DNA from 3 places in the Streptomyces sp. NPDC086549 genome. Region 2 is predicted to be linked to each of the others. Evidence: riboswitches for the same ligand, from Rfam matches in the RefSeq annotation. Region 2 holds a riboswitch; each other region holds the start of a gene.
What was found. A riboswitch is a leader RNA that binds a small molecule or an ion and turns the genes downstream of it on or off. The one in region 2 is predicted to bind cyclic di-AMP.

Region 1: linked by a shared signal. The riboswitch ahead of ACIPSA_RS24590 (M23 family metallopeptidase) and the one ahead of ACIPSA_RS32390 (C40 family peptidase) in region 2 are both predicted to bind cyclic di-AMP.
Region 3: linked by a shared signal. The riboswitch ahead of ACIPSA_RS40680 (M23 family metallopeptidase) and the one ahead of ACIPSA_RS32390 (C40 family peptidase) in region 2 are both predicted to bind cyclic di-AMP.

The regions. Positions count from the first base shown of each region.
Region 1 is NZ_JBIVBS010000007.1:424,089-433,986, forward strand. It holds gene ACIPSA_RS24560 (hypothetical protein) at 1-137, shown strand, start outside; gene ACIPSA_RS24565 (hypothetical protein) at 260-568, opposite strand; gene ribA (GTP cyclohydrolase II) at 1,341-1,976, opposite strand; gene ACIPSA_RS24575 (MarR family winged helix-turn-helix transcriptional regulator) at 2,080-2,595, opposite strand; gene ACIPSA_RS24580 (dihydrofolate reductase family protein) at 2,709-3,845, shown strand; tRNA gene ACIPSA_RS24585 (tRNA-Met) at 3,895-3,968, shown strand; cyclic di-AMP (ydaO/yuaA leader) riboswitch at 4,310-4,469, shown strand; gene ACIPSA_RS24590 (M23 family metallopeptidase) at 4,477-5,517, shown strand; gene ACIPSA_RS24595 (aldo/keto reductase) at 5,646-6,590, shown strand; gene ACIPSA_RS24600 (PrsW family intramembrane metalloprotease) at 6,616-7,929, opposite strand; gene trmB (tRNA (guanosine(46)-N7)-methyltransferase TrmB) at 7,940-8,764, opposite strand; gene lhgO (L-2-hydroxyglutarate oxidase) at 8,806-9,898, opposite strand, start outside.
Region 2 is NZ_JBIVBS010000012.1:131,985-141,882, forward strand. It holds gene ACIPSA_RS32380 (ATP-dependent Clp protease proteolytic subunit) at 1-626, shown strand, start outside; gene ACIPSA_RS32385 (hypothetical protein) at 634-942, shown strand; cyclic di-AMP (ydaO/yuaA leader) riboswitch at 1,258-1,480, shown strand; gene ACIPSA_RS32390 (C40 family peptidase) at 1,484-1,957, shown strand; gene ACIPSA_RS32395 (LysE family translocator) at 2,027-2,653, opposite strand; gene ACIPSA_RS32400 (LysR family transcriptional regulator) at 2,786-3,709, shown strand; gene ACIPSA_RS32405 (ATP-binding protein) at 3,713-4,171, opposite strand; gene ACIPSA_RS32410 (helix-turn-helix domain-containing protein) at 4,385-5,251, shown strand; gene ACIPSA_RS32415 (DUF397 domain-containing protein) at 5,261-5,485, shown strand; gene ACIPSA_RS32420 (8-amino-7-oxononanoate synthase) at 5,562-6,689, opposite strand; gene bioB (biotin synthase BioB) at 6,837-8,069, shown strand; gene ACIPSA_RS32430 (adenosylmethionine--8-amino-7-oxononanoate transaminase) at 8,062-9,342, shown strand; gene bioD (dethiobiotin synthase) at 9,344-9,898, shown strand, end outside.
Region 3 is NZ_JBIVBS010000018.1:116,527-126,424, reverse strand. It holds gene ACIPSA_RS40690 (HPr family phosphocarrier protein) at 1-28, shown strand, start outside; gene ACIPSA_RS40685 (GntR family transcriptional regulator) at 175-870, opposite strand; gene ACIPSA_RS40680 (M23 family metallopeptidase) at 1,059-1,838, opposite strand; cyclic di-AMP (ydaO/yuaA leader) riboswitch at 1,851-2,014, opposite strand; gene ACIPSA_RS40675 (M16 family metallopeptidase) at 2,217-3,605, opposite strand; gene ACIPSA_RS40670 (M16 family metallopeptidase) at 3,602-5,005, opposite strand; gene ACIPSA_RS40665 (DNA topoisomerase (ATP-hydrolyzing) subunit A) at 5,296-7,755, shown strand; gene ACIPSA_RS40660 (CobW family GTP-binding protein) at 7,752-8,816, opposite strand; gene ACIPSA_RS40655 (hypothetical protein) at 8,974-9,123, shown strand; gene ACIPSA_RS40650 (DUF6082 family protein) at 9,137-9,667, shown strand; gene ACIPSA_RS40645 (hypothetical protein) at 9,791-9,898, shown strand, end outside.

The sequences.
Region 1 (9,898 bases), on a different contig from region 2:
ACTGGACGGATCAGCCCGGATCCTCGGCTCCCTGCTGGGGAATCGCAATCGGCAGCCTGCTTGCGGGCGGGGTCGCGATGGCGCTGACTCCATGGCGCGTCATCCGGTTGCGGCGCGTATTTCTGCGGGGCAGGTAGCGGGCAGAGGAATTGATTGCGGCGTACGCGATCCTCTGATCGTCCATGCGTACGCCCGATGGACGCACTGCAGGGGTGCCCCGAGTCGGGACACCCCTGCAGTGCTGATCTCGCCTCGCGTCTTACGAGTGAATCTTGAAATTGATCCAGGACCTGTTGGCGGAGATGGTGCACTCCGCGTAGCCCCAACCGTCGTGGGAGGAGTCCTTGTGGAAGTAGTACCAGACCGACGAGTCTCCGCCGAGGGCGCAGTCGACCTCGTTCTGGAAGTCACCGGTACGCGTCACCGTCTGGCAGTGTCCGAGGGACCCGGTGTTGCCCCAGCTGGAATAGCAGCCGTACAACTTGCTGCTCGTGCCGGCCAGCGCGTCCGGGGCGGTCACCGCGACGGCTGCCGCGGCCAGACCCGCGATCGCAAGCGCTTGCGCCATCGTCTTCCGTGCTCGCGTCGCGGATCGAGTGAGCTCCGCCATATTCATTTCTCCTGATGTGCAGACCGGCGGCGGGTCGGGATAGCGACGTTGCCCCGCCGTCACCCCAACCGTTGTTCCGCTGCCGGTGGTTGGCTGAAAGGCGTGAGCGGTGGAACGCTCGCGCCACCTGTCATGATCGCATCAGGATGTCCGTTTCGCAACGACAACGGAGCGAGGGCTGTCCGATATTGATCAGAACGGCAGGTGCTCCGGGCCGCTCCGTGTATGAGTGAACTTGCGGTGGTGGCTCGGCAGTTGTCGCCGTCGGCGCGGAAGGCTCTTCGGCTGCGGGCGGTGGCGGTGGCGGTGTCAGCGGCGGGCCGGACTCGCGAGGGTGTCGCGGCGGTGTTCCAGGTTCCGGGCCCTTGGAGGCCGTTGAGGCTGTCCCGCTGGGGTAGGCGTTTGCCCGCCGTCCCTAGAGGCTGAGCGGGAGTGGGTCCTGGTGCCAGGACTGCTGCTCAGCCGCGTGTCCCGAACGGTGTTGGGCACGCTGGTCGCCCGCGTTCGCTCCGCGTCCGGACGCCGGGCGTAGTCCGGTCCTGTCCGGAAACCCAGGGAGTGTCCGTGACAACCACGCTGGGTGAAGTTCATTCCGTGAAGCGCCGGACCGTCGCGCTCACGTCTCGAGTCCCACAGGGCCTACGGCAGAGCCCCGGTCCGGATCTTGTCCGAACCGGGGCTCGTTTCGTGTGCAGAGGCGCCGTGTGCAGAGGCGTCGGCGTGGAGCCGATCAGCCCACGCCGAGCTCCGTCAGTTCGCCCAGCGGCAGCGTGTGCTGGGTCTGCAGGACCTTCGCCCGCAGATAGCGGACGTTGTGGGCGGTGGTGAAGACGCCCGTCGGGACGCGGTCGTGGACGGCGATGCCGAGGGTGCGCAGCTGCTGCGACTTGTCGGGGTTGTTGGAGAGGAGGTCGAGCTCCTCGATGCCGAGAGCCTGCAGCATCTGGGCGGCGGCCGTGTAGTCGCGGGCGTCCTCGGGGAGGCCGAGGGCGGCGTTCGCCTCGTACGTGTCCAGGCCCTGGTCCTGGAGGGCGTACGCGTCGAGCTTGTTGTAGAGGCCGATGCCGCGGCCCTCCTGACGGAGGTAGAGCAGGACGCCGCCGCGGTCGGCGATGCGCTCGACCGCCTCGCGCAGCTGCGGGCCGCAGTCGCAGCGGGCCGAGCCGAAGACGTCGCCGGTCAGGCACTCGGAGTGCAGGCGGACCAGCGGGACGGGGCCGGGCTCGCCGAGGACGACGGCGACGTGCTCCTGGCCGTCCGCCAGGCCGTGGAAGGTGACGAGTTCGGCGTCGACGCTGTAACCGTCGTGGAAGCGCAGCGGTACCCGGACGCGGGCGCGCGGCGTGGCGGCGGGGGTGTCGGGCATGCGGGTCTCCCGGGTGCAAGGAGTTTCAGATTTGAAGCAGATGCCGGAACCCTACCCCATGCTTTAAATTTGAAGCAACCGATTTGCGGATCTGATGCCGGTGTCACGAACAGGACTTGGGCGACCGGCGCCGCCACGGCACGTCGTCCGACGCGCACCCCGCGTCCTCGCCCTGGAGCGCGTCGGCGACCGAGCCGAAGATCTCCTCCAGCTGCCGCACCTGCTCGGGGCTGAGGTGGTCGAAGAGGGAGGCGCGTACGGTCGCCACGTGACCCGGTGCCGCACGTTCCAGAACGGCCATCCCGTCGTCGGTCAGCGCGGCGGTGCTGCCCCGCTTGTCGGTCGGGCACCCCTCACGCCGTACCAGGCCGTCCTTCTCCAGCCGGGTCACGGCGTACGTCAGCCGACTCCGGGTGATCTTCGACTTCTCCGCGAGGTCGGTCATGCGCAGCTTGTGCTCCGGCGCCTCGGAGAGGTTGGCCAGGATGGAGTAGTACAGGTGCGGCATACCGGTGTCCTGCTGGAGCTGCCGGTCGATCGCGTCCTCCAGGAGCAGGCTGCCGGCCATGTAGGCGCGCCAGGCGCTCTGCTCCTCGGGGGTGAGCCAGCGGGTCGTCATGCCGCCAGTGTAAGTTTGTTTCAAACTTGAACCAAGACCGCACGTCAGTCCTCGTCCATCAGTCCCCCTCCATCAGTCCTCGTCCGTCAGCCTTCGTCAAGGAGAGCGCGTCGATGCCGTACCCGTACGTCCTGTTGTCCGCCGCCGTCTCCCTCGACGGCTACCTGGACGACACCGGCCCCGAGCGGCTCCTGCTCTCCAGCCCGGCCGACTTCGACCGGGTCGACGAGGTGCGCGCGTCGGTCGACGCGATCCTGGTCGGCGCCGGCACGATCCGCGCCGACAATCCGCGCCTCCTGGTCAACTCGCCCGAGCGGCGGGCCGCCCGCCTGGCCGCAGGCCGGCCCGAGTACCCCCTCAAGGTCACCGTCAGCGGCTCCGGCGATCTGGACCCGGACGCGAAGTTCTGGCACACGGGCGGCGAGAAGGTCCTCTACACGACGGAGAAGGGCGCCGAACGCGCACGGGGACTCGGCCTCGCCGCCGACATCGTCCCGCTGGGCCCCGACCTCGACTGGCGAGCACTGCTCACGCACCTGTACGCGGAGCGCGGGGTGCGCCGCCTGATGGTCGAGGGCGGCGGCACCATCCACACCCAGCTGCTGCGCCAAGGCCTCGCCGACGAACTCCAGCTGGTCCTCGCCCCGCTCTTCGTGGGGGATCCGGGGGCGCCCCGGCTGTTCGGCCCCGGGGGCTACCAGGGCGGGCGGCTGCGGCTCGCGGAGACGCGCCGCATCGAGGACGTCGTGCTGATGCGCTACGAGCCGACAGCGCCCGGCACCGGGGCGTCGGTCACCGCGGCGGACCGGCACTGGATGCGCATCGCCTGCGAGCTGGCGGCGCTGTGCCCGCCCTCGGAGACGGCGTTCAGCGTGGGCGCGGTCGTGGTCGCCGCGGACGGGACCGAGCTGGCGCGGGGCCACTCGCGGGAGGGCGACGACCCGGTCGTGCACGCCGAGGAGGCGGCGCTGGCCAAGATCGACCCGGCCGACCCGAGGCTGGCCGCCGCCACGGTGTACAGCAGCCTGGAGCCCTGCGCCCGGCGGGCCTCGCGGCCCGCTCCCTGCGCGCGGCTGATCCTGGAGGCGGGGGTACGGCGGGTGGTCACCGCATGGCGGGAGCCGGACACGTTCGTGGCGGGGGCCGACGGCAGCGGGCTGCTGGCGGGCCAGGGCGTCGACGTCGTCGTACTGCCCGAGTACGAGGGCCGGGCCAAGGCGCCGAACCGCCATCTGCTGGCCCGCGAATAAACCCGTGCACTTGCACCCCTGAGCATGGCGTATGCTTAAGGCACACCGACGCGGGGTGGAGCAGCTCGGTAGCTCGCTGGGCTCATAACCCAGAGGTCGCAGGTTCAAATCCTGTCCCCGCTACTCAAGGCTCAGGGCCGGAATCCAGTACACGGATTCCGGCCCTGAGTGTTTGCTGTGTTTTCTGTGTGTTCCGTGAACCAGCCCGTGGACCGGCCCGTGAACCAGTCCGAATATCACGAAGAGTGACCGGATGGCAGCCCTCCGCGTAACATCCGAGTCACCATCAAAACCGCGGTGACTCATGTACCGCGGTCAACTCGCCCGTTTTTCGCCGGTCATGGCGTGTAAGTCCCGCACGAAAAACATTAACGATCAAGCAGAACAGCTTGGAATCTGACACGGGGGTCTATTAACGTTCGATAACGCAGCGCGGTCGTCCCAGCCGTCACAAGAGTCGGCTCCGTGCGCACGCGCCGAATCCCGCGAGGGAACCGGGGAACCACCACCTTGGGGTGAATCACGCGGAAGCCGCCGTGGAGCAACGGCCGGTATACGCGCGTAGGAGACCTTCCTGCTCCGAACCCGTCAGCTAACCCGGTAGGCGGCGGAAGGAAAGGAGTGCGCCCGCGTGGCGTCCAACCGGCCTGCCCCCACAGCCCCGTTCGTGCCGAGTGAGCACACCGAGACCTTCGGTTACGGCAGCTACCGCACCGACGAGGGCCCCTGGGAGGAATGGAACCCCACCGAGGAGTCCATCAGCCCGGTACGCGGCCGGCACCGCGTCGCCAAGCAGCGCGGCGGCGGCGGACTCGCCCGCAGCTCCACGGTCCTGGGCGTCGGCGTCATAGCCGCCGTCGGCGCGGGCGGCATGGCCAGCGCCAACACCGGCAAGCCGCCGGTGTCCATCTCCATGCCCGACCTGCCCTCCGTCGGCTCCCTGCTCGGCGACGACGCCTCCTCGGACGCCCCCAAGGGCTCCGCCACCCCCCTCAGCAACGTCGGCATGACCTCCGCCGACAGCGCCCAGGGCGCCTCCGACGCCGGTGAGGCGCTGCGCAACCGCATCATGGCCCAGGCCGAGAGGCAGCAGGGCCAGGTCGACAGCAAGGCCGCCGCCGCTGTCGTGGCCGCCGCCGACAAGCAGGTCGCCGACGCGGCCGCCAAGGCGGAGAAGGCCGCCGCGGCCAAGGCCGCCGACAGCAAGGCGGCGGCGGAGGCCGCGGCCAAGAAGAAGGCCGAGGCCGAGCGGCTGGCCCGGCTGGCCAAGCAGTACACGCTGCCGACCTCCTCGTACACGATCACCTCGACCTTCGGTGAGGCCGGCGCCATGTGGTCGTCCGGCTACCACACCGGCCTCGACTTCGCCGCGCCCACGGGCACGCTCATCAAGGCCATTCACAGCGGCACGATCACCGAGGCGGGCTGGGCAGGCTCCTACGGCTACCGCACGATCCTCACCCTCGACGACGGCACCGAGCTGTGGTTCTGCCACCAGTCCTCGATCAGCGTCTCGGTCGGGCAGAAGGTCGGCACCGGCGACGTCATCGGCCGCGTGGGCGCCACCGGCAACGTCACCGGCCCGCACCTGCACCTGGAGGTCCACCCCGGCGGCCAGGCCACCGGCATCGACCCGATGACGTGGCTCCGCAGCAGGGGCGTCAACCCCTGAGACACCTCTTCGATCCCCGGCAGTCCTGACGACACCCCCCCGACGTCAGGGCTGCCGGTCAGGTGTTTACGGGATCTTTGCGGGTGCGTCCGGAATCTTCCGTTCTGCTGTGGCCGTTGTCACAGAACATGACTTCCCTTCGTAAACTCGGCTCCTCCGACCTCGAGGTCTTCCCGCTCGCCCTCGGCGGCAACGTCTTCGGGTGGACCGCCGACGAGGCCTCCTCCTTCGCCGTCCTGGACGCCTACGCGGCCGCCGGCGGCAATTTCGTCGACACCGCGGACTCCTACTCGGCGTGGGTCGAGGGCCACACGGGCGGCGAGTCCGAGACGATCGTCGGCAAGTGGACCAAGGCCCGCGGCAACCGTTCCGACGTGGTGATCGCGACCAAGGTGAGCCAGCACCCCGATTTCCAGGGCCTGTCCGCCGCGAACATCAGGGCCGCGGCCGACGCCTCCCTCCGCCGCCTGGACACCGACTACATCGATCTCTACTACACCCACTTCGACAAGCCCGAAGTGCCGGTCGAGGAGATCATCGGCGCGCTGGACGAGCTGGTGAAGGCGGGCAAGGTACGGCACATTGCCGCCTCCAACATCACCCCGGAGCGCCTCCAGGCCTCCCTGGACTTCTCCGACCGCGAGGGCCTGGCGCGGTACGTGGCGCTCCAGCCGCACTACAACCTCGTCTCCCGCGACACCTACGAGGGCCCCCTGCAGGACGTCGTCATCCGCAGCGGCCTCGCGGCCGTCCCGTACTTCGCCCTGGCCGCCGGCTTCCTCACGGGCAAGTACCGGCCCGGTACGACGGTGGACAGCGCGCGTGCCCAGGGCGCCGCGAAGCACCTCGCCACCGAGCGCGGCCCACGGGTGCTCACCGCGCTGGACGAGATCGCCGCCGCGCACGGGGCTCCTGTCGCCACGGTCGCCCTCGCCTGGCTGGCCGCCCAGCCGACGGTGACGGCCCCGATCGCCTCGGCACGCACGGTGGAGCAGCTTCCGGCGCTGCTGGAAGTGGCCGAGCTGCGGCTGTCGGAGGAGGAACTGGGGAGGCTGACGGAGGCGTCGGCGTAACCGGCCTGCCGTTCCTGCCGGCCCGCTACGACCGGTAGGGGTTGTATGCGGGATACGGCGCCGTCGGGTATCCGTACGGGAGTGGCATCCCGTACGGCACCGGTGGCCCGTACACCGGCCGTGGCGCGGCCGTCCGTGCCGCGTACTCCATCGCCGGACGTGCGACGTGCCGCAGCTCCCACAGCTCCGCGAGCAACTCCCGCTCCCGTGCCACGTAGTCGGCCCCCGCACGGCCCCGCAGCCCGCGGCGCCGCAGGAACGCCAGCTTCGTCGCGTACGCCTCGTACTGCCCCACGGCGCGCGCCGCCGGCTTGCCCAGGTGGTGGCCGGCGTAGTCCCGGGCCATCTGGCGCGCCCGCATCGAGCCGAGCACGAACGGCTCGGCGGGGCCCAGCCACCCGGCGAAGACGTACGCCGGCAGCTCCTCCCGTACGGTCCGCAGCTCGCGCTGCCGCGTCCAGATCGCCAGCCAGGTCAGCAGCCCGAACGAGGGCACCATGAACGCCCCGTACACGGCGAAGAATCCGTACGGTCCGAAGGTCGAGGAGCCGTTCCAGAACGCGTGCATGCTCATCGCGAGCAGCAGTCCGCCGAGCGGCAGCAGCACGCGCCGCACGTGCTGCCGCTCGGCGGAGAGCGCGGCGATGCCGAAGCCGATGCCGGTGAGAACGGTGAAGAGGGGGTGCGCGAACGGGGACATGACGACGCGCACGAAGAAGGTGGCGGCGGTGACGGAGGCGATGCCGCGGTCGCCGGTCAGCTGGTCGGTGCCGAAGGCGGTGCCGAGATAGAGGATGTTCTCGGTGAAGGCGAACCCGGTGGCGGTGACCCCCGCTATCACCACGCCGTCCACGATCCCGGTGAAGTCCCGTCTGCGGAACAGGAAGACGAGGAGCACGGCCGCCGCTTTGGAGGACTCCTCCACGATGGGTGCGATGACGGTGGCGCCGAGGGTGTCGGCGCCGGCCGGGTCGGCGGTGGCCGTGGCTATCCACCTCGTCGCGAAGCTGTTGGCCACGATGGCTATCAGCGCCGCCGCGCAGGCGCCCCACGCGAACGCGAAGAGTGTGTTCCGCCAGGGCCCGGGTTCGACCCGGTCGAGCCAGCGGAAGGCGGCTATGAGCAGCGGCACCGGCAGCACGGCGAGGCCGATTCCGACCAGGAACCCTTCCGTGCCGGTCTGTTCGCGCACGAGCGCGAGGATGACGAGCCCGGAGAGCGCGAGCAGGGTGATCAGTGCCCCGTACCGCACCCATTTGCGCTGCCACCAGTGAGGGTGCCGGAGCGCACCGTCGACCGGGTCGGTGGGGTGCGTCGGATACGGGGGGAAGGTGGCCACGGCATTGACCCTAACGTCGCTGCTGCTCCCGGTGCTGTACGCGTCGGAAGAGCAGATCGTTCACCACATGACCCTTGTCCAGTCCCTGGCCCTCGAAACGGGTCAGCGGCCGGAAGTCGGGACGCGGCGCGAAACCGCCGTCCGGCCGGGTGTTCTCGAAGTCCGGGTGGGCGGTCAGTACTTCCAGCATCTGTTCCGCGTACGGCTCCCAGTCCGTCGCGCAGTGCACGATCGCCCCCGGCCTGAGGCGGGTCGCGGCGAGGCTGAGGAACTCCGGCTGGATCAACCGCCGCTTGTGGTGCCGCTTCTTGGGCCAGGGGTCGGGGAAGTAGACGCGCAGTCCGTCGAGCGAGTCGGGGACGAGCATCTCGCGGAGCAGGATGATCGCGTCGCCGTTCGCGACGCGGACGTTGGACAGCCCGCCCTGGTCGGCGAGGTTGAGCAGGTTGCCCTGCCCCGGGGTGTGCACGTCGACGGCGAGGATGTTGAGGTCGGGGTTGCCGGCGGCCATCTGTGCGGTGGCCTCGCCCATGCCGAAACCGATCTCCAGCACGACGGACTTGTCGTTCCCGAACAGCTCGCCCAGGTCGATGATCCGCTGCCCGTCGATGTCGAGCCCCCACTTGGGCCACAGCCGCTGCAGCGCGTCCGCCTGCCCCGCGGTCACCCGGCTCCGCCGTGGCTGGAAGCTCCGGATCCGCCGCTCGAAGTGCGATCCGGCGGGATCGGCCCTGGGCCCGTCGGGGAAGCGGGGCTCGCCCTTGGCGCGGGTGTGCCGGACGGATGCGCCGGGGACGTGCCGGGGAGGTTCGGGGGTGTTCAGCGAGTCAGCCACAGTGGGACCGATTTTACGCGAGCGGTGAGACGGGCATTCCGTCACAGCGAGCCCAGCACGGCCAGTGCCCTGCGCGCCACCTCCCTCCCGATCGGCAGCGATGCCGTGGCCGCGGGCGACGGAGCGTTCAGCACATGCACGGCCCGTGCCCCCTCCTGGATCAGGAAGTCGTCGACAAGCGTCCCGTCCCGCAGGACGGCCTGCGCCCGCACCCCCGGGGCCGCCCGCACCAGGTCCCCCGGCTCCACGGCCGGCAGCAGCCGCCGCACCGCCTGAGTGAACGCCCCCTTCGACACCGAGCGCCGGAATTCCCCGGCCCCGTACCTCCAGTGCCGCCGGGCCATCGCCCACGCTCCGGGCCAGGCCAGCGTCCCCGCCACCTCACGCGGCCGCACGACCCCCCACCCGTATCCCTCGCGGGCCAGGGCGGGCACCGCGTTGGGGCCGACGTGCACACCGCCGTCGATCCCGCGCGTGAGATGCACCCCGAGGAACGGGAACGCCGGATCCGGCACCGGATACACCAGTCCCCGCACCAGTCCGGGCCGCGCCAGCTCGTAGTACTCCCCCCGGAACGGCACGATCCGCACCTCGGGCTCGTCCCCGGTCAGCCGGGCCACCTCGTCGCAGTACAGCCCGGCGCAGTTCACCAGCACCCGGCCGCGCACGATCTCCCCGCCCGCTGTCCGCACGGCGACACCCAGTTCCGGCCGCCGGTCCACCCGCACGACCTGTGCCCCGTAGCGGATCTCCGCCCCGGACGCCTGCGCCAGCTGCCGTGCGACCCCGACGAAGTCGGCCACGCCGGTCGTCCCGACGTGTATCGCCGCGAGTCCCCGCACCTCCGGCTCGTACTCCGCGATCTGCGCGGCGCCCAGTTCGCGCACCGGGATCCCGTTCTCCCGGCCGCGCTGCACCAGCGCGTGCAGCCGGGGCAGCTCCTCCCGCTCGGTGGCGACGATCAGCTTGCCGGTGACGGCGTGCGCGATGCCGTACTCCGCGCAGAACTTCACCATCTCGGCGGCGCCACGCACCGCGTACCGCGCCTTGAGCGAGTCCGGCCGGTAGTAGATCCCGCTGTGGATGACGCCGCTGTTGCGCCCCGTCTGGTGCCGGGCGGGACCCGGCTCCTTC
Region 2 (9,898 bases):
CGACCGCCCGCTACGTCCTGCCCGAGTTCACCGAGCGCACCAGCACCGGTCATCGCACGCTCGATCCGTACTCGAAGCTGCTGGAGGAGCGGATCGTGTTCCTCGGCACGCCGATCGACGACACTGCGGCGAACGATGTGATGGCGCAGTTCATGCACCTCGAGCACGCCGACCCCGACCGCGGCATCTCGCTGTACCTGAACTCGCCGGGCGGCTCGTTCAGTGCGATGGCGGCGATCTACGACACGATGCGGTACATCAACTGCGACGTGGAGACGATCTGCCTGGGGCAGGCCGGCTCGTCCGCCGCGGTCCTGCTCGCCGCCGGCACGCCGGGCAAGCGGTTCGCGCTGCCGGGCGCGCGCATGCTGCTCCGGCAGCCGTCGCTGCCCGAGCCGGTGGAGGGGCAGCCGAGCGACCTCGACATCCAGGCCAGGGAGTTGGACCGGGTCCGCGTACTCCTCGAAGGAATGCTCGTTCAGCACACGGGACGCAGTCCGCAGCAGGTCCACGAGGATCTGGAGCGGGACCTGATCCTGGACGCGCGAGGCGCGCTGGAATACGGGCTGGTGGACGGGATCATCCCCAGCCGCAAGGCGTCCCGCACCGCGCCGGGCGGAAGGTGAGCCGCCGATGCTGCCTCCGGAGCTGCCGCCCCTGCCCGCCCTGACCCGGGCCGAGGGCGAACTGATCGACCGTTACCTCGACGCGGTCGACCTGCTGGGCCGGATCAACCCGGCACAGCACGGGGACACGTACCGCGGGCTGCGGGCCGCCCAGGCGCTGGTCCGTACCGCGGCGGACCTGCGTGACGCGCTGGCCCTGATGCACCAGCGGGGCGAGAGGGAACTGCACGCGGACACTCTCGCGCGGGCGATGCGGGTGCTGGACGGCGAGCGCCGCACCGCGCGGGTCACCGTCCCGCCCGTTGGCGCGGGTTGACGCACGCCCGTCCGGTGCCGATCCCGTGCGGAGTTGAAACGGCCCAAAAGGCTTACCCCCGTTCGGAGTAGTCGAGCGTCCGTTCGTGAGGCCGTCGGAGTTGCGCAACACGCCTGCCCGAGACGGACGGTGAGGTGCTTCGATGCTGGTCCGGAGGTCCTTCACCCCCTCGATCATGACTCGAACACAGCAGTGTCCACCCGAACGGGTGAGTGGTGAGTAACGCCACAAATCCCCGATTCCATTGGGTATTTCGGACACCTGTGAGTGAAGATCCCTGTCTGACGACAAGCCCCCGCCACACCGGCGGGGCGGTCCGGGCGGACGCCGAATCCTGCCGCCGCCCGGATGACCGGTCGACAGGAGTGGATCGGCAGGAGTGGAGGACCCAAGCAAGACGGGTCGCCGGAACGGATGTTCGTTCGTCTGTTTGTTCGTTCCGAGCAGCCCTTGGGGTGAAGCCGTGGCAACACGGCCGGGCAACTTCGCCAGCCCGAATCCGACAGGTCATCCTTCACAGGCGGCTGACGAAGGGTTGCGCATGACTGCGCTCAATCGTGTCCCGTCGCTCATGGCCCGGGCCGGTACGGCCTCGGCCCTCACCATCGCCGCCGTGGGCGGCTCGATCGTGGTCCCGGGTGTCGCCACCGACGCCTCGGCCGCGACGATGGCGACGAAGGCACTCCAGGTCGCGGCCTCCAAGAAGGGGTCGCCCTACAAGTGGGGCGCCACCGGGCCGCGGAGGTTCGACTGCTCCGGGCTGACGCTGTACTCGTACAAGAAGGCGGGCAAGGCCCTGCCCCGTACGGCCGCCCAGCAGTACAACAAGACGCACCACATCTCGGCCAGGAGCCGCAAGGCCGGAGACCTGGTGTTCTTCCACTCTGGCTCCAGCGTCTACCACGTCGGCATCTACGCCGGCAAAGGGAAGATCTGGCACGCCCCGAAGAGCGGGGACGTGGTGAAGCTGGAGAAGATCTGGACGAGGAGCGTCTGGTACGGCCGGGTCAGCTGACCCGCCGAGGGGGTGACGGCTCCTGCCGGGCCGCCACCCCTTCGGTTCCCGGCCCGGCCTGATGCGGTGTCACGCCAGGAGCGTCAGGACCGGTTCGACGAGCAGGGCCGCGCCCAGGGCCGTCAGCGCGACTCCGGTGCCCGTCTGCAGGACCCTGGCGGCCCGCGGCCGGCGCAGCCACCGGCCGAGACGGTCGACCAGCAGGGCCACCACCTGGAACCAGGCCAGCGCCAGCGCGCACACGATCAGCGCGAGCAGCAGCGTCCTGGGGAGCGCCGCGTGGCCCGACGGGACGAACTGCGGCAGCAGGCTCAGGAAGGTCAGTGAGGCCTTGGGGTTGAGGACGTTGGTGACGAATCCCTGCCTGAGGGGGCGCGTCTTGGCCGCCGCGGCCGCCTCGGGCTCCCCCGTGGGCCCGCGCAGCGTCCACAGGGTCCGGACGCCGAGATGGAGGACGTAGGCGCCGCCCAGCAGCTGCAGCGCGCGGAACAGCGCCGGAACGGCCACCAGCACGGTGGCGACCCCGGCGACCGCCAGCGTGGTGTGCACCAGGAGCCCTCCCGCGATGCCGAGCGCGCAGACCGCGCCGGCCTGGCGGGAGACCAACGCGTTGCGTACGACGACCGTGAAGTCCGCACCCGGCATGGCGACGAGTCCGGCCGCGATGCCGGTGAAGGCGATGAGCTGTCCATCCATGGCGTCCAGCCTGCCCGGCCGAGGCCTTCAGCAGGTATTTCGAATAGTCTGGGTAGTCCTTAAGCAATCCTTTGGGCTCGCGCCTTCAGGCACGCGCCTTCAGACAGGCACCTCCAGGCAGGCGATCCGGCCATGTACGACCCGACACGACTCGCGGCCCTCGTCGCCGTCGCGGAAGCGGGATCGATCACCCGTGCCGCGGAGCGCCTCGGCTACACGCCTCCCGCGCTCTCCCAGCAGCTGGCCAAGCTGGAACGGGAGGCGGGCACGGCGCTGCTCGTCCGCCACCACCGTGGGGCACGGCTGACGGACGCCGGTGAGCTGCTGGCGGCACGGGCCCGCCGGGTCCTCGACGAGCTGGAGCAGGCCCGGCACGAGCTGGCGCGGCTGGCCGGGGTGTCGGGCGGCGCCCTCCGGCTGGGAACCTTTCCCACCGCGGGCGTCCATCTGCTTCCGCCGGCGCTCAGCGCGTTCCGCCGGGCGCATCCGCACGTCGAGCTGTCGGTCGCGGACTACGACCCTCCGGCGGGCATGACGGCGGTGGCGGCCGGGGAGGTGGACCTGGCCCTGACGCACACGTATCACCCGGCCGAGTCCGTCCCCGTGCCGTCCTCGGTCGGCCTGGAGCCGGTCCTGGTCGAGGAGCTGGTGCTGGTGACCTCCCCGGGTCACGAACTGAGCAGCGCCTCCTCCCGGCTTCCGCTGGCCGGGCTCGCCGGGCAGCCGCTGGTCAGCATGGCGCCGCACCATGCGGCCCGGCGTGCGGTGGAGGCCCTCCTGGTCGAGGCCGGGGCCGCTCCGGCGCTGCTGGTGCCGACCCCCGGGTACGCCGTGGTGTGCGCGCTGGTGAGTGCCGGGCTCGGGGTGGCGGTCGTACCGGAGATGGTGGCCCGGACGGCGGTGACTCCGGTCGGGGTGCGCCCGCTGGAAGGGGGAGAGTTGCGGCGTACGATCTCGGTCGCGTACCGGGCCGACGGCTCGACGCCCGCCGCGGACGCCTTCCGGGCCCTGCTGCGGGGCGCGTTCGGGCGTGCGCACCAGACACAGGGGGTGTGAGTGCTACGGCTCCTGTTGTCCCGCGGCCGTGACCGGCTGGGCCGGTACTGTCCAGGGCAGTTCGATGGAGACGGTCTTGCCGCCCTCGCGGGTGGGCCGGACCCGTAGCTTGCCACCGCACTCGACGGTGAGCCAGCGGATGATGACCATGCCCCGGCCGTTGTCCTGCTGGACAGCTGCGGGGAGTCTCTTCGGGAAGCGCGGATGGCTGTCGGTGACGCCGATGCGCAGGTGTTCGTCGCGGTCGAGCGCGATGTCCACCGTGAAGGTGGGTGACTGCCCGAAGGTGTGCTGTACGGCATTGGTGGTGAGTTCGGAGACGATGAGCCGGATGGTGTCGGCCACTTCCGTGTCCGGGGGCAGGCCCCATTCCGCGAGGGTGGCGATCACGTAGGAGCGGGCGGCGGAGACCGAGGCGGGATCGCTCGGCAGAGTGATGGATGCTTCCAGATGGTCTGCCATGGCGACGTCGTCCCTTTCCCACGGGACCGGAGTCCGACACTGTGCGGATGGTTCGAGTACGGTCCCGGACTGGTGCTTCGTCGCCAGACTGCCATTACCGCGCCGGTCACGGGTGGCGATCCACCAAGATATGCATATATCTGTCGCTCGAAGCGGTGAACTCTGCGACGGCAGACCGTATTTGGGCGACTCGGAAGGAGTAAGGAGTAGCCCATGCAGAACGGTCCCGCGGTGCGCCGCCGGAAACTGGGCGCCGAACTGCGCATGCAGCGCACCGAGGCGGGTCTCACGAGCGGTGAGGCGGCCCGGCTGGTGGGCTGGCACCAGTCGAAAGTAAGCCGTATCGAAACGGGCGCCAGTGGGGTGAAACCAGCCGATGTGCGGTTACTCCTGGACGCCTATGGCGTGACGGACGGCCAACTGCGCGAGCTGCTCATGGTGTTGGCGGGATCGGACGACGTCGGCGGCCGTCATCACTGGTGGCACGCCTATCGCGGGGTACTGCCGCACACCTACCGGGACTTCATCAGCCTGGAGTCGCAGGCGAGCGGGATGCGCACGCTGGAGACGTCGGTGGTCCCGGGACTGCTGCAGACGCCGGAGTACGCGCGGGCGGTGACCCGGGCGGCCGTGGGCGGGCTCGACGACGCCGAGGAGCGGCTGGACGCGCTGGTGGAGGTGCGGCTGGCCCGGCAGGACGTGCTGCGGTCGGAGCCGCCGCTGGAGCTGAGCGCCGTGCTGGACGAGGCGGTGCTGCGACGGGAGGTCGGTGGTCCGGACGTCATGGCGCGGCAGCTGGAGCGCCTGCTGGAGGCGGCACGTCTGCCCCAAGTGAGGCTTCAGGTCTTGCCGTTCGCCGCCGGAGCGCACATCGGCATCACCGGCCCTTTCGTTATCTTCTCATTTCCGAGCACATCTGATCTGGACGTGGTTGTTCTCGACCAGTTGACGAGTAGCCTCTATCTCGAACGGAAAGAAGACCTCCAGGCCTACTCCGAGGCCTTCAACACCCTTCAGATCCACGCCCTTTCACCCGAGGAATCGTTGGATTACATCGCCGGGATAGGTGACGGCTCATAAGGAGGCACCATGACTGCACTGCCTCGGCACGTACCTTCCAGTACCGATCTGCACGGCGTGCGGTGGCTGCGCAGCAGCTACAGCACCGGAGCGAACAACTGCGTGGAGACGGCACAGCCGCTCTCCGGTCCGCTGACCGGACTGCTCGCCGTGCGCGACTCCAAGGACCCGGCCGGACCCGCGCTGCTCTTCTCCCCCGGGAGCTGGGCGGGTTTCCTGACCACGGTCAGCTGATCCCCGGACACCCCGACCCGACCGACTCCTACTGATCCGACTCAGCCCAGGCGGCGCACGGCCGTGTCACGCCGACTCATGGTCGCGTCTCGCCGATCACACGTACAGCGCGTTCGATCTCGGCCTCGGAGAGGTCCGCGCGGGCGGTCAGCCTGAGCCGTGAGATGCCGTCGGGCACGGAAGGAGGACGGAAGCAGCCCACGGACAGGCCTGCCGTACGGCAGTCGGCCGCCCAGCGCACCGCCCCCTCGGGGGACGGCGCACGCACGGAGACCACCGCGGCGTCCGGACGTACCGCTTCCAGACCCGCGGCGGTCAGGCGTGCGTGCAGCTCGGTGGCCACCTGGCGGGCCCGCGCCGCCCGCGCCGGCTCGCGGCGCAGCAGCCTGAGGGCTGCCAGGGCCGCGCCGACCGAGGCGGGGGCCAGGCCCGTGTCGAAGATGAACGTCCGTGCCGCGTTGACCAGGTGGTCGATCACCCGGGCGGGACCGAGCACGGCGCCGCCCTGGCTGCCCAGCGACTTGGACAGGGTGACGGTCACGACGACGTCCTCGGCGCCCGCGAGTCCGGCCGCGTTCGGCGCTCCTCTGCCACCGTCCCCGAGAACGCCCAGCCCGTGGGCGTCGTCGACGAGCAGCCCCGAGCCGTGCTCCCGGCAGGCCTCGGCGAGCGCGGCCAGCGGCGCGGCGTCCCCGTCGACCGAGAACACCGTGTCGGAGACGACGACCGCGGGCCCCTCGCGCGTGCCGAGCGCCTTGCGCACCGCGTCCGGGTCGGCGTGCCCGACGACCTGCGTGGTGCCGCGGGCCAGCCGGCAGCCGTCGATCAGGGAGGCGTGGTTGCCGGCGTCGGAGACGATCAGGGAGCCGTGCGGGCCCAGCGTGGTGACCGCGGCGAGGTTGGCGGCGTATCCGGAGGAGAAGACCAGGGCGGCTTCGAAGCCGCAGAAGTCGGCGAGCTCGCGCTCGAGCTCGGTGTGCAGCTCGGTGGTGCCGGTGACCAGCCGGGAGCCGGTCGAGCCGCCGCCCCAGGTCCGTGCCGCGGCCGCGGCTCCTTCGGTGACCTCGGGGTGGTGGGCCAGCCCCAGGTAGTCGTTGCCCGCCAGGTCGAGGAGCGGCGAATCCGCGACACGGGGACGCAGCGTCCGTACGAGTCCGGCGCGGCGGCGTTGCTCCGCCTGGTCGTCGATCCAGCCGAACGCCATGGGTCCTCCGGGGCATTTGTAGGTAGCGGACAGACACTAGCCGGACGACCAGCCGCCCAGGGTGTGGCAATACCCACACGGTGATCCGTCTCCGTTGTGCAAACTCTCCTTGGCCCGGGGCGGTCCCGTAGGACAGGATCGGACCTCATGGACCTGCTGAACACGCTGGTGGACAAGGGGCTTCGGCGCGAGCTGCCGACCCGCGAGGAAGCACTCGCCGTGCTCGCCACCTCCGACGACGACGTGCTCGATGTGGTGGCCGCGGCCGGCAAGGTGCGCCGGCACTGGTTCGGCCGGCGCGTGAAACTTAACTACCTGGTCAACCTCAAGTCCGGCTTGTGCCCGGAGGACTGCTCGTACTGCTCGCAGCGGCTCGGCTCCACGGCCGGCATCCTGAAGTACACCTGGCTCAAGCCCGACGAGGCCTCCGAGGCCGCCGCCGCGGGCCTGGCCGGAGGCGCCAAGCGCGTGTGCCTGGTGGCCAGCGGACGCGGCCCGACGGACCGGGACGTGGACCGGGTGTCGGACACCATCAAGGCGATCAAGGAGCAGAACGAGGGCGTCGAGGTGTGCGCGTGCCTCGGTCTGCTCTCGGACGGTCAGGCCGAACGGCTGCGCGAGGCGGGCGCGGACGCGTACAACCACAACCTCAACACCTCCGAGGAAACGTACGCGGACATCACGACCACGCACACGTACGCCGACCGGGTGGACACGGTGCAGAAGGCCCATGCGGCCGGTCTGTCCGCGTGCTCCGGTCTGATCGCGGGCATGGGCGAGAGCGACGAGGACCTGGTGGACGTGGTCTTCTCGCTGCGCGAGCTCGACCCGGACTCCGTTCCGGTGAACTTCCTGATCCCGTTCGAGGGCACCCCGCTCGCCAAGGAGTGGAACCTCACCCCGCAGCGGTGTCTGCGCATCCTGGCGATGGTCCGGTTCGTCTGCCCGGACGCCGAGGTGCGGATCGCGGGCGGCCGCGAGGTGCACCTGCGCACCATGCAGCCCCTCGCCCTGAACCTGGCCAACTCGATCTTCCTCGGTGACTACCTCACCAGCGAGGGCCAGGCGGGCAAGGCCGACCTGGAGATGATCGCGGACGCCGGTTTCGAGGTGGAGGGCGCCGACCAGGTGACGCTTCCGGAGCACCGGGCGAGCGCCGGGGGCGGGTGCGGTTCGCACGCCGAGGCGGGCTGCGGGTCGCACGAGGGCGGTGGCTGCGGCTCGCACGAGGGCGCGGGCTGCGGCTCCCACGAGGGCGGCGGTCTCTGCGGTTCCGTCGCCGCGTCGGTGGACGCCGCCGCGTCGGCGAACGAGCCGCGCACGGATCTGGTCTCCGTCCGTCGCCGGGGCGCCGGAACGGATCTCGCACCCAATGCCTGACCTGAGCGTGCCCGAGCTGCTGGAGCTCGACCGGCGGCACGTGTGGCATCCGTACGGCCCGATGCCCGGGCGCGTCGAACCGCTCGTCGTGGAGGCGGCGAGCGGGGTCCGGCTGAGGCTGGCGGACGGCTCGGGCGAACTCGTCGACGGCATGTCGTCCTGGTGGTCGGCGATCCACGGCTACAACCACCCGGTGCTCAACGAGGCCGTGCAGGGGCAGCTCGGGCGGATGAGTCACGTGATGTTCGGCGGGCTCACGCACGAGCCCGCCGTACGCCTCGCGAAGCTCCTTGTCGACATGTCACCGGACGGCCTCGAACATGTCTTCCTCGCGGACTCCGGCTCGGTGTCGGTCGAGGTCGCGGTCAAGATGTGCCTGCAGTACTGGCGTTCGCTCGGCCGTCCGGAGAAGCGGCGCCTGCTGACCTGGCGGGGCGGCTACCACGGCGACACCTGGCAGCCGATGGCGGTCTGCGACCCCGACGGGGGCATGCACGAGCTGTGGACCGGCATCCTTCCGCGCCAGGTGTTCGCGGACGCGCCGCCCGCGGACTACGAGGAGTCGTACGCCGAGCATCTGCGCGCGGCGGTCGAACGGCATGCCGGCGAACTGGCCGCGGTGATCGTCGAGCCGGTGGTGCAGGGCGCGGGCGGGATGCGCTTCCACTCCCCCGCCTATCTGCGGGTGCTGCGCGAGGCGTGCGACGCGCACGACGTGCTGTTGGTGTTCGACGAGATCGCGACGGGATTCGGCCGGACGGGCGCGTTGTTCGCGGCCGACCACGCGGCGGTGGCGCCGGACGTGATGTGCGTGGGCAAAGCGCTCACCGGCGGCTACCTGACCATGGCGGCGACGCTGTGCAGCTCACGGGTGGCCGACGGCATCTCGCAGGGCGAGGTGCCGGTGCTGGCCCACGGTCCGACGTTCATGGGCAATCCGCTGGCGGCTGCCGTCGCCTGTGCCTCGATCGGACTGCTGCTCGGGCAGGACTGGCAGGCCGAGGTCAAGCGGATCGAGATGGGCCTGCGGGAGGGTCTCGCCGAGGTGGCGGACCGGCCGGGGGTGAAGGACGTACGCGTCCTCGGCGCGATCGGGGTCGTGCAGCTCGACCATCAGGTGGACATGGCGGCGGCCACCCGGGCGGCCGTGCGGGAGGGCGTGTGGCTGCGGCCGTTCCGCGACATGATCTACACGATGCCGCCGTACGTCACCGGCGACGCGGACCTGGCACGGATCGCGCGCGCGGTGTGCGCGGCGGCGCGGGAGGGATGAGATGCCGGTACTGGTGATCACGGGCACGGGCACGGAGGTCGGCAAGACGGTCACGACCGCCGCGGTGGCCGCCGCCGCGCTCGCGGCCGGACGGTCGGTGGCCGTGCTGAAAGCCGCGCAGACCGGCGTACGGCCGGACGAGCGCGGGGACGCCGACGAGGTCGTGCGCCTCGCCGGCGCGGTGACGGCGACCGAACTGGCCCGCTACCCGGATCCGTTGGCTCCCGGCACGGCGGCGCGGCGGGCGGGTCTCGTTCCCGTGCACCCGCACGAGGTGGCCGAGGCCGCGGCCAAGCTGGCCACCGACCACGACCTGGTGCTGGTCGAGGGGGCGGGCGGGCTGCTCGTACGGTTCGACGCGGCGGGCGGCACGCTGGCGGACGCGGCCCGGCTGCTGAACGCGCCCGTGCTGGTCGTCGCCAGCGCCGGGCTCGGCACCCTGAACACCACGGAGCTGACGTCGCGTGAACTGCGGTCCCGGGAGATCGGGCTGCTCGGTGTGGTGATCGGCAGCTGGCCGGAGGCGCCCGATCTCGCCTCGCGCTGCAACCTCGCG
Region 3 (9,898 bases), on a different contig from region 2:
TCTCGAGGAACTGCCCGAGACCGTCTGAGCCACCGCACCGAACGCCGGAGCCGCGTCAGCCCTTTCGGACGGCGCGGCTCCGCCGTATTCTCGCAGAAATTCCAGGCATGCAAGAATTAGGGCAACAGAAATACGCGTCCGCCGAATAACACCTCTTTGTATACGGCGTCCGTGTTAATGCCGCGGACCCGAGATGTTTACGGCATGTTGCGAAGTCCTCACACGTTCCAGCCGGTCGCCACCGCCGGGAAAACGGAGCCGGTGCGCGGATGTCGCGCGCTCGGCGTGCAGCGCCGTGATCGCCCGCGCGCGCTCCCCGTCGCCGCGCGCCACCGCGTCCACGACGGCACCGTGCTCCGCCCAGGACTCCACCGGGTTGGCGGGCGCCTCCACCGCGTACATCCAGGCGATCTTGTGCCGCAACTGGGTCAGCATCGAGGTCAGGGCGTGGCTGCCGGAGGCCTGGGCGAGCGTCTCGTGGAACCAGCCGCCCAGCGAGCGCAGATCCTCGCTGCTGCCGCTCCTGGCCCGCTCCTGGCCCAGCCTGACAAGGCCGCGCAGCACCTTGAGATGGGCCTCGGTGCGCCGCTGCGCGGCCCGGGCGGCGCCGAGCGGCTCCAGGAGCATGCGCATCTCCAGCAGGTCGGCGGCCTCCTGCTCGGTCGGTTCGGCGACGCACGCGCCCGCGTGCCGCCGGGTCACCACGAAGCCCTCGGCTTCCAGCGTGCGCAGGGCCTCACGGACGGGGACGCGTGAGACGCCGTAGCGGCGGGCCAGGAGTTCCTCGGTGAGCCGGCTGCCGCGCTCGTAGACACCCGCGACGATGTCGTCCCGGATCGCCGTGCATACCGAGTGCGCCGGAATACGCATGACCGACCTCCGCCTTAATCCCCGTGAAACGTCGCCGCTTGACGTGTGTTCCGTGACTCTATTGCAATGAGCGGGAATTTCCGACGGCGAGCCGGAATCCATGGATATTTTTTGGACAGCGGCGCGTTCGAAACGACGAAAGCCCCGGCTCGGGGAGCCGGGGCTTCGGAAAGCGGTGCGCCGTGTCCTCAGACGTTCACGCCGTGCTTGCGGAGGTAGGCGACGGGGTCGACGTCCGAGCCGTACTCCGGGGTCGTCCGGGCCTCGAAGTGGAGGTGCGGTCCGGTGACGTTGCCGGTCGCGCCGGAGAGGCCGATCTGCTGGCCGGGGACGACCTTCTGCCCCACGGAGACGCCGATGGACGACAGATGGCCGTACTGGGTGTACATGCCGTCGGCCATCCGGATCACGATCTGGTTCCCGTACGCCCCGCCCCAGCCGGTCGACACGACCGTGCCGGAGCCGACCGCGTGCACCGCGGTGCCGCTCGCGGCGTGGAAGTCGATGCCGGTGTGGGAGCCGGAGGACCACAGGGAACTGCTGGCCTGGTAGCCGGTGGAGACGTACGAGTTCGCGATCGGCGCCACGAACGCGTTGAGGCGCTCGCGCTCGGCCTCGCGGGCGGCGCGCACCTTGGCCTCGCGCTCCTTCTCGGCCAGCGCGGCGGCCTTCTTGCGGGCGGCCTCCTCTGCGGCCTTCTTGCTCGCGGCGTCCTCGGCCGCCTTCTCCTCGGCGGCCTGCGTCTGGGCGGCGGCCTGGGCGTCGATCTGCTCGGCGACCGAGTCGCCGATGGTGATGACGGGGGTGAGGCCGGTGTCCTCGACGGACGGCTCGGCGGCGAGCGCCGGGGCGGCCAGGGTGCCGATGGCGCCGGTGGTGGCGAGGGCAGCGACGCTCGCCGCGCCGACGGTGGTGCGGTGCATGCGGCTGGGACGGCGGTGCTTCCCGGTGGCCCGCGTGAACGCCATGTAGTGGCTGGTCCTTTCCTTCCCTCTCGCCTACCGGGTTAGCTGACGGGTTCGGAACAGGAAGGTCTCCTACGGACCCCCTCGCGGCGCGCGGGCGTCCGATTCACCCCAGGGGACTGCTGTGGGTCCCCGGCTCCCCTGGCTCGCGCCGTACGGGGACTCGGCGATGACTGTCCGGTGCCGCGGGTGCGGCGCACTGCCCGACGAACAGCCTGGACGACGCTATGCGGGCGGTCTTTCAATCCCCAAACCGATCCCGGCTTTTGTAGCGCATCCCACAGGGCAGACAGGCAACCTCCGCCTCAATTCGGACATCTTGGGGGAACACGCGTGGGCCCTGACGACCCGTCGGTCATCAGGGCCCACGCGCGCGTGCCCCTACTCGGCGGAAACGACGGTGACTTCTCCGATGCCGAGGGCCTCGACCGGCTCCTTGATCTGGGCGGCGTCACCCACGAGTACCGTCACCAGACGGTCCACCGGGAAGGCGTTCACCACCGCGGCGGTGGCCTCCACGGTGCCGGTGGCGGCGAGCTGCTGGTACAACGCAGCCTGGTAGTCGTCGGGCAGGTACTGCTCGACCTGGTCGGCCAGCGTGCTCGCCACGGCCGCCGCGGTCTCGTACTTCAGCGGCGCGACCCCCACGAGGTTCTGCACGGCGACGTCGCGCTCGGGGTCGGTGAGGCCCTCCTCGGCGAGCTTGCGCAGCACCGCCCACAGGTCCTCCAGCGCGGGACCGGTGTTCGGGGTGTCCACGGAGCCGCTGATGGCGAGCATCGAGGCACCCGTGCCGTCCGGGGCGGACCTCAGGACCTGCCCGAACGAACGCACACCGTAGGTGTAGCCCTTCTCCTCGCGCAGGACGCGGTCCAGGCGGGAGGTCAGGGTGCCGCCGAGGCAGTACGTGCCGAGCACCTGGGCGGCCCACACGCGGTCGTGCCGGTCCGCGCCGACACGGCCGATGAGCAGCTGCGTCTGGACGGCCCCCGGACGGTCCACGATGACGACCCGGCCGGTGTCGTCGGCGGTCACCGGCGGCACCGGCCGCGGCTGCGCCGTGGAGCCGGTCCAGCCGCCCAGGGTGTCGCCGAGCAGTTCGTCGAGATCGATGCCGGTGAGGTCGCCGACGATCACGGCGGTGGCCGTGGCGGGCCGGACGTGCCGCTCGTAGAAGGCGCGTACGGCCGCCGCGTCGAGCTTCTCGACCGTCTCCTCTGTGCCCTGGCGCGGGCGCGACATGCGCGAGGTCGGCGGGAACAGCTCCTTGGAGAGTTCCTTGGCCGCGCGGCGGGAGGGGTTCGCCAGCTCGTGCGGGATCTCGTCGAGGCGGTTGCGGACCAGCCGCTCGACCTCGCTGTCGGCGAACGCGGGCGTCCTGAGGGCGTCGGCGAGCAGGCCGAGCGCCTTGCCGAGGCGGGAGGCCGGGACCTCCAGGCTCAGGCGGACGCCCGGGTGGTCGGCGTGCGCGTCCAGGGTGGCGCCGCAGCGCTCCAGCTCGGCGGCGAACTCCTCGGCGGAGTGTTTGTCGGTGCCCTCGGAGAAGGCCCGCGCCATGATCGTGGCGACGCCGTCGAAACCGGCCGGCTCGGCGTCCAGCGGTGCGTCCAGGAGCACCTCGACGGCGATGACCTGCTGGCCGGGGCGGTGGCAGCGCAGAACGGTCAGGCCGTTCTCCAGCGTGCCGCGCTCGGGGGCCGGGAAGGCCCACGGCTTCGCCTCGCCCGCGTGGGGCTGGGGGTGGAATTCCATCGCGGCGAGCTCGGTCACTTGGCCGCCTCCTCGTGGTCGTCGCCGGCTTCGACGGTGGCTTCGGACTCCGGGTCCTCGGGAAAGTCCTCGTCCTCGGTGTGCTGCGCGGACTCGGCGGAGAGGGGCTCGTAGACGAGCACCGCGCGGTTGTCCGGGCGAAGGCGGGCCTGGGCGACCTCCCGGACCTCCTCCGGGGTCACCGCCAGGACGCGCTGGACAGCGGTGAGGGCGAGCTGCGGGTCGCCGAACAGGACCGCGTAGCGGCACAGCTCGTCGGCGCGGCCCGCGACCGTGCCGAGCCGGTCCAGCCACTCGCGCTCCAGTTGCGCCTGGGCGCGCTCCATCTCCTCGGACGTGGGGCCCTCCTCCGCGAAGCGGGCGAGCTCCTCGTCGATGGCGGCCTCGATGACCGGCACCTCGACATCACCGGAGGTCTTCACGTCCAGCCAGCCCAGGGAGGGCGCCCCGGCCAGCCGCAGCAGGCCGAACCCGGCCGCGACGGCCGTACGGTCACGCCGTACGAGCCGGTTGTAGAGGCGGGAGGACTCGCCGCCGCCGATGATGGTGAGCGCCACGTCGGCCGCGTCCGCCGCGCGCGTGCCGTCCTGCGGGAGCCGGTAGGCGGCCATCAGAGCCCGCGCCGGAACCTCCTCCACGACGACCTCGCGCAGCTGCCCGCCGATGACGTCCGGCAGCGAGCCGTCGCGGGGCTCGGGCTTGCCGTCGTGGCCGGGGATCGAGCCGAAGTACTTCTCGATCCAGGCGAGGGTCTGCTCCGGGTCGATGTCGCCGACCACCGAGAGCACGGCGTTGTTCGGCGCGTAGTACGTCCGGAAGAACCGGCGCGCGTCCTCCAGAGTGGCCGCGTCCAGATCGGCCATCGAGCCGATCGGCGTGTGGTGGTACGGGTGGCCCTCCGGGTAGGCGAGGGCGGTCAGCCGCTCGAAGGCGGTGCCATAGGGAACGTTGTCGTAGCGCTGCCGGCGCTCGTTCTTGACGACGTCCCGCTGGTTCTCCATGGACTCGTCGTCGAGGGCGGCGAGCAGCGAGCCCATGCGGTCGGCCTCCAGCCAGAGGGCGAGCTCCAGCTGGTGGGCGGGCATGGTCTCGAAGTAGTTGGTGCGCTCGAAGCTGGTGGTGCCGTTGAGCGAGCCGCCGGCGCCCTGCACGAGCTCGAAGTGGCCGTTGCCCTTCACCTGTGCGGAGCCCTGGAACATCAGGTGCTCGAAAAGGTGAGCCAGGCCGGTACGTCCCTTGACTTCGTGACGGGAGCCGACGTCGTACCAGAGGCACACCGCCGCGACCGGGGTCAGGTGGTCCTCGGAGAGCACCACGCGCAGACCATTGGCCAGGCGGTGCTCGGTCGCTGTCAGGCCCCCGGAGCCTGCCTCGGCTTCGGTCGTGTGACCCATGGGCATGTACGTCCCTTCGATCGCGGAAGCGGTCGTGAAACCGCGGTCTTCCTGCCAGTCCTGCCACTGTATGCAAGCGGCCGGAGCCTCGGTGAAGTTCCCGCCGGACGTACGCCCACAGCGGATCGCGTAGCCTGCGGGAGTCGTGCCGCGGGGCGGCTCCTCCGGCGCCTGCCGGAACCGGGAAGGACCGTCTGCACCGGGTCCTGGCCCGGCTTGTCAGTACCGCGGTCCACAATGGTCCGATCAGTTCCCGTTCACGCTTCGAGCGACCAGATACAGAGGAGCCGGCAGCGATGGCCCGCCGCAGCACGAAGACCCCGCCGCCAGACGACTCGTACGAGGAGAAGATCCTCGACATCGACGTCGTGGACGAGATGCAGGGCTCCTACCTCGAATACGCGTATTCGGTCATCTACTCCCGTGCCCTGCCCGACGCCCGCGACGGGCTCAAGCCGGTGCACCGGCGCATCGTCTACCAGATGAACGAGATGGGCCTGCGTCCCGACCGCGGTTACGTGAAGTGCGCGCGTGTCGTCGGTGACGTGATGGGCAAGCTCCACCCGCACGGAGACGCGTCGATCTACGACGCCCTGGTGCGTATGGCCCAGCCGTTCTCGATGCGCGTCCCGCTCGTCGACGGCCACGGCAACTTCGGCTCGCTGGGCAACGACGACCCGCCGGCCGCCATGCGGTACACCGAGTGCCGGATGGCCGAGGCCACGAGCCTGATGACCGAGTCGATCGACGAGGACACGGTCGACTTCGCCCCCAACTACGACGGCCAGGAGCGGGAGCCGGTGGCCCTGCCCGCCGCCTTCCCGAACCTGCTGGTGAACGGCACGTCGGGCATCGCGGTCGGCATGGCCACGAACATGCCGCCGCACAACCTCGCCGAGGTCGTGGCGGCCGCCCGTCACCTGATCCGCTACCCGAACGCGGACCTGGACACGCTGATGAAGTACGTCCCGGGCCCCGACCTGCCCACCGGCGGCCGTATCGTCGGCCTCTCCGGGGTCCGGGACGCGTACGAGACGGGCCGCGGCACCTTCAAGATCCGCGCCACGGTCTCCGTGGAGAGCGTGACGGCGCGCCGCATGGGCCTCGTCGTCACCGAGCTGCCCTTCACGGTCGGCCCGGAGAAGGTCATCACCAAGATCAAGGACCTGGTCAACGCCAAGAAGCTCCAGGGCATCGCCGACGTCAAGGACCTCACGGACCGCGCGCACGGCCTGCGTCTGGTCATCGAGATCAAGAACGGCTTCGTGCCGGAGGCGGTCCTGGAGCAGCTCTACAAGCTGACGCCGATGGAGGAGTCCTTCGGCATCAACAACGTGGCCCTGGTGGACGGCCAGCCGCTCACCCTGGGCCTCAAGGAGCTCCTGGAGGTCTACCTCGACCACCGCTTCAACGTCGTGCGCCGCCGCTCGGAGTTCCGCCGCGGCAAGCGCCGCGACCGGCTGCACCTGGTGGAGGGCCTGCTCACCGCCCTCGTCGACATCGACGAGGTCATCCGTCTGATCCGCTCCAGCGAGAACTCCGCGCAGGCGAAGGAGCGCCTGATGGAGCGCTTCTCGCTGTCGGACATCCAGACGCAGTACATCCTCGACACGCCGCTGCGCCGCCTCACCAAGTTCGACCGCATCGAACTGGAGGCGGAGAAGGACCGGCTCAACTCGGAGATCGCCGAGCTGACCCGGATCCTGGAGTCGGACACCGAGCTGCGCAAGCTGGTCTCCGCCGAACTGGCCGCGGTGTCGAAGAAGTTCGGGACCGAGCGGCGTACGGTCCTGCTGGAGTCGTCGGGCGCCCCGGCGGCGGCCGTGCCGCTGCAGGTGGCGGACGACCCGTGCCGGGTGCTCCTGTCGTCGACGGGGCTGCTGGCCCGTACGGCGAACGGCGAGCCCTTCGCGGTGGACGAGGAGGGCAAGCGCGCCAAGCACGACCTGATCGTCTCCGCGGTGCCGGCCACGGCACGCGGCGAGGTGGGCGTGGTGACCTCGGCGGGCCGCCTGCTGCGGGTGAACGTGGTCGACCTCCCGCAGCTGCCGGAGACGGCGGCGGCGCCGAACCTCTCCGGTGGAGCGCCGATCACGGAGTTCGTCTCCCTGGAGGACGACGAGACGGTGATCTGCCTGACCACGCTCGACGAGTCGTCCCCGGGCCTCGCTCTGGGCACGGAACAGGGTGTCGTCAAGCGTGTGGTGCCCGACTACCCGTCCAACAAGGACGAGTTGGAGGTCATCACGCTCAAGGAGGGCGACCGGATCGTCGGCGCGGTGGAACTGCGCACCGGCGAGGAGGACCTGGTGTTCATCAGCGACGACGCGCAGCTGCTGCGCTACCAGGCGTCCCAGGTCCGCCCCCAGGGCCGGCCGGCCGGCGGCATGGCGGGCATCAAGCTCACCGAGGGCGCCAAGGTCATCTCCTTCACCGCCATCGACCCGGCCGCGGACGCGGTGGTCTTCACTGTGGCGGGCTCGCGCGGCACGCTCGACGACTCGGTCCAGACGACCGCCAAGTTGACCCCGTTCGACCAGTACCCGCGCAAGGGCCGCGCCACGGGCGGTGTGCGCTGCCAGCGGTTCCTGAAGGGCGAGGACTGCCTGTCCCTGGCCTGGGCGGGCACGGTCCCGGCGCGGGCGGCGCAGAAGAACGGCACCCCGGCCGACCTCCCGGAGATCGACCCGCGCCGGGACGGCTCGGGCACGTCGCTGCCGAAGATCGTGTCGGTGGTGGCGGGACCGGTGTTCTAGACCGACGGGTCTCCGGGGTCCGGTTCATCGGGATCTCGTACGTAGCGCAGGACGCCCCACATGCCGTGCTCGTCGGCGTGTGGGGCGTCGTTCCTGCACGCCTCCAGTTCCTTGGCGAGGGTGGCGGCGTCGATGCCGGAACCGATCAGGACGAGCTGGGTGAGGCGTGCCTGGGCGGGCGCCCAGGGTTCGGGGTAGAAGCGCAGGAACCGCCCGACGGCGTGGACGCCGTACCGGTTCCGGGCGTCGTGGGGCCCGAAGTCGACATACCCCTTGATGCGGTAGAGCCCCTCGGGCCGGCTGTCGAGGAACTCCATCAGCCTGCGGGGATCCAGGGGGACTTCGGAGGTGAAGGACAGGCTGTCGTAGGCGGCGTGCAGATGTCCGGCGTGGTCGTCGGCGCTGTCGTGGTCGTACAGGTCGTCGAAGGACAACTGCCCGACGCGCTCCTCGCTCGGCCGGCAGTCGAAGAGGAACTCGGGGTCGACGCGCCCGTAGGTGGCGGGGACGACGGCGGCGCCGTCGGTGAGTGAGCCGACGAGGCCGAGGACGCGTTCGGCGTCGGCCGCCCGGTCGAGCTTGTTGACGACGACCAGGTCGGCCAGGGCGAGGTGCCGGTCGATCTCGGGGTGCTGTGCCCGGGTGGTGTCGAACTCGGCCGCGTCGACGACCTCGACGAGTCCGCCGTACACGATTCCGGGGTGCTCGCTGGCGAGCACCATCCGCACGAGTTCCTGGGGTTCGGCAAGGCCGCTGGCTTCGATGACGATGACGTCGATGCCGGCGGAGGGATGCGCGAGCCGCTCCAGGTACAGGTCGAGTTCGCTCGCGTCGACGGCGCAGCACAGACACCCGTTGCCCAGCGAGACCGTCGAGTCGCCGAGCGCGCCGGCCACGGCCATCGCGTCGATCTCGATGGCGCCGAAGTCGTTGACGATCGCCCCGATACGGCTGCCTCCGCCGCGGTGGAGGAGGTGGTTGAGGAGTGTGGTCTTCCCGGAGCCCAGGAATCCGGCGAGTACGACGACCGGGATCTGCTGCGGACTGCGGCTGTGCCCCACTCTGCGACCTCTCTCACGCGGACGCGTGCACCGGCTCTCTGCCTGGCGCACGCGCGAGAATTGAATGCCGACTCAGGATACGAGTGGGAAGAAACGCCACGAAGTGAACGATTGTTAGCAGCCCTTGCGGGGCAGACGTTGGGCAAGGCGCCGGAGCGTGCGACCCTCGCTTCCCTCCGTGCGCCGCCTCTCCGCCTCCCCGCCGATCAGAGCCGCTCGGCACACTCTGGGAGACGGCAAGCGCCGCCCACCGCTCGCCGGTCCCCTCCAGTCGACCCGCACCGACGACCGGCGGACGGCCGCCTGAATCGGGGGTTGACATGGCCACACAGAAGTCCGGGATACGGGGGTGCGGTTCCGCCATAGTGGTGGGACTCGCCGCTGTCGCCGCCGCAGCAGTCATCGCCCAGCAACGGCAGCAAAAGCAGCGCGACCGCGAACTGCTCGACGCTCAGCAGCACGTGAACCTGGCCAACCAGCAGCGCCTCCACTGGGAACTGCTGAGCAAGGCCATGGAGGATCCGGCGCTGGCCGCGGTACTCGACACGCACGGCGGCGCCATCGCACCGGATAAGTACCGGCAGTTCCTGTTCGCCAACGCCGTGTACACCAACGCCCTGCTGGCCTACCGCATCGGCAACGTCAATCGGGTGGAGCTCTTCGGACATCTGCGCGGCACTGTGCAGAACCCGATCTTCAGGGAGTACTGGGAAGCGACCCGCGCCGCCCGCGCGAGCCTTGAACAGAACTCCGTGGAGGCACAGGTGGGGCGCATGCTGGACGGCCTCATCCACGACCTGGACGAGGCGGACACCGACGAGTGGTGGGTCGTGGGTGAACCGCCCGAGTGAGTGCGCCGGTCTTCAAGCCGACGACCACCCCGGCACGGCCCGCCGATTGCAGGGGCGGGCATGTCCAGGCCGCTACCCTCCTGTGGCCACACCACGTCCCTGACCGCTTAGGACGGGAATACTTTGAAGATCATTCGCCGCATCGGCCCCTCCCCCGAGCAGCGCGGGAGCATGACCGGCGAGACATGCCCCGACATCTTCGAACTCAGCGACGGCCGTTTCGCCGTGATC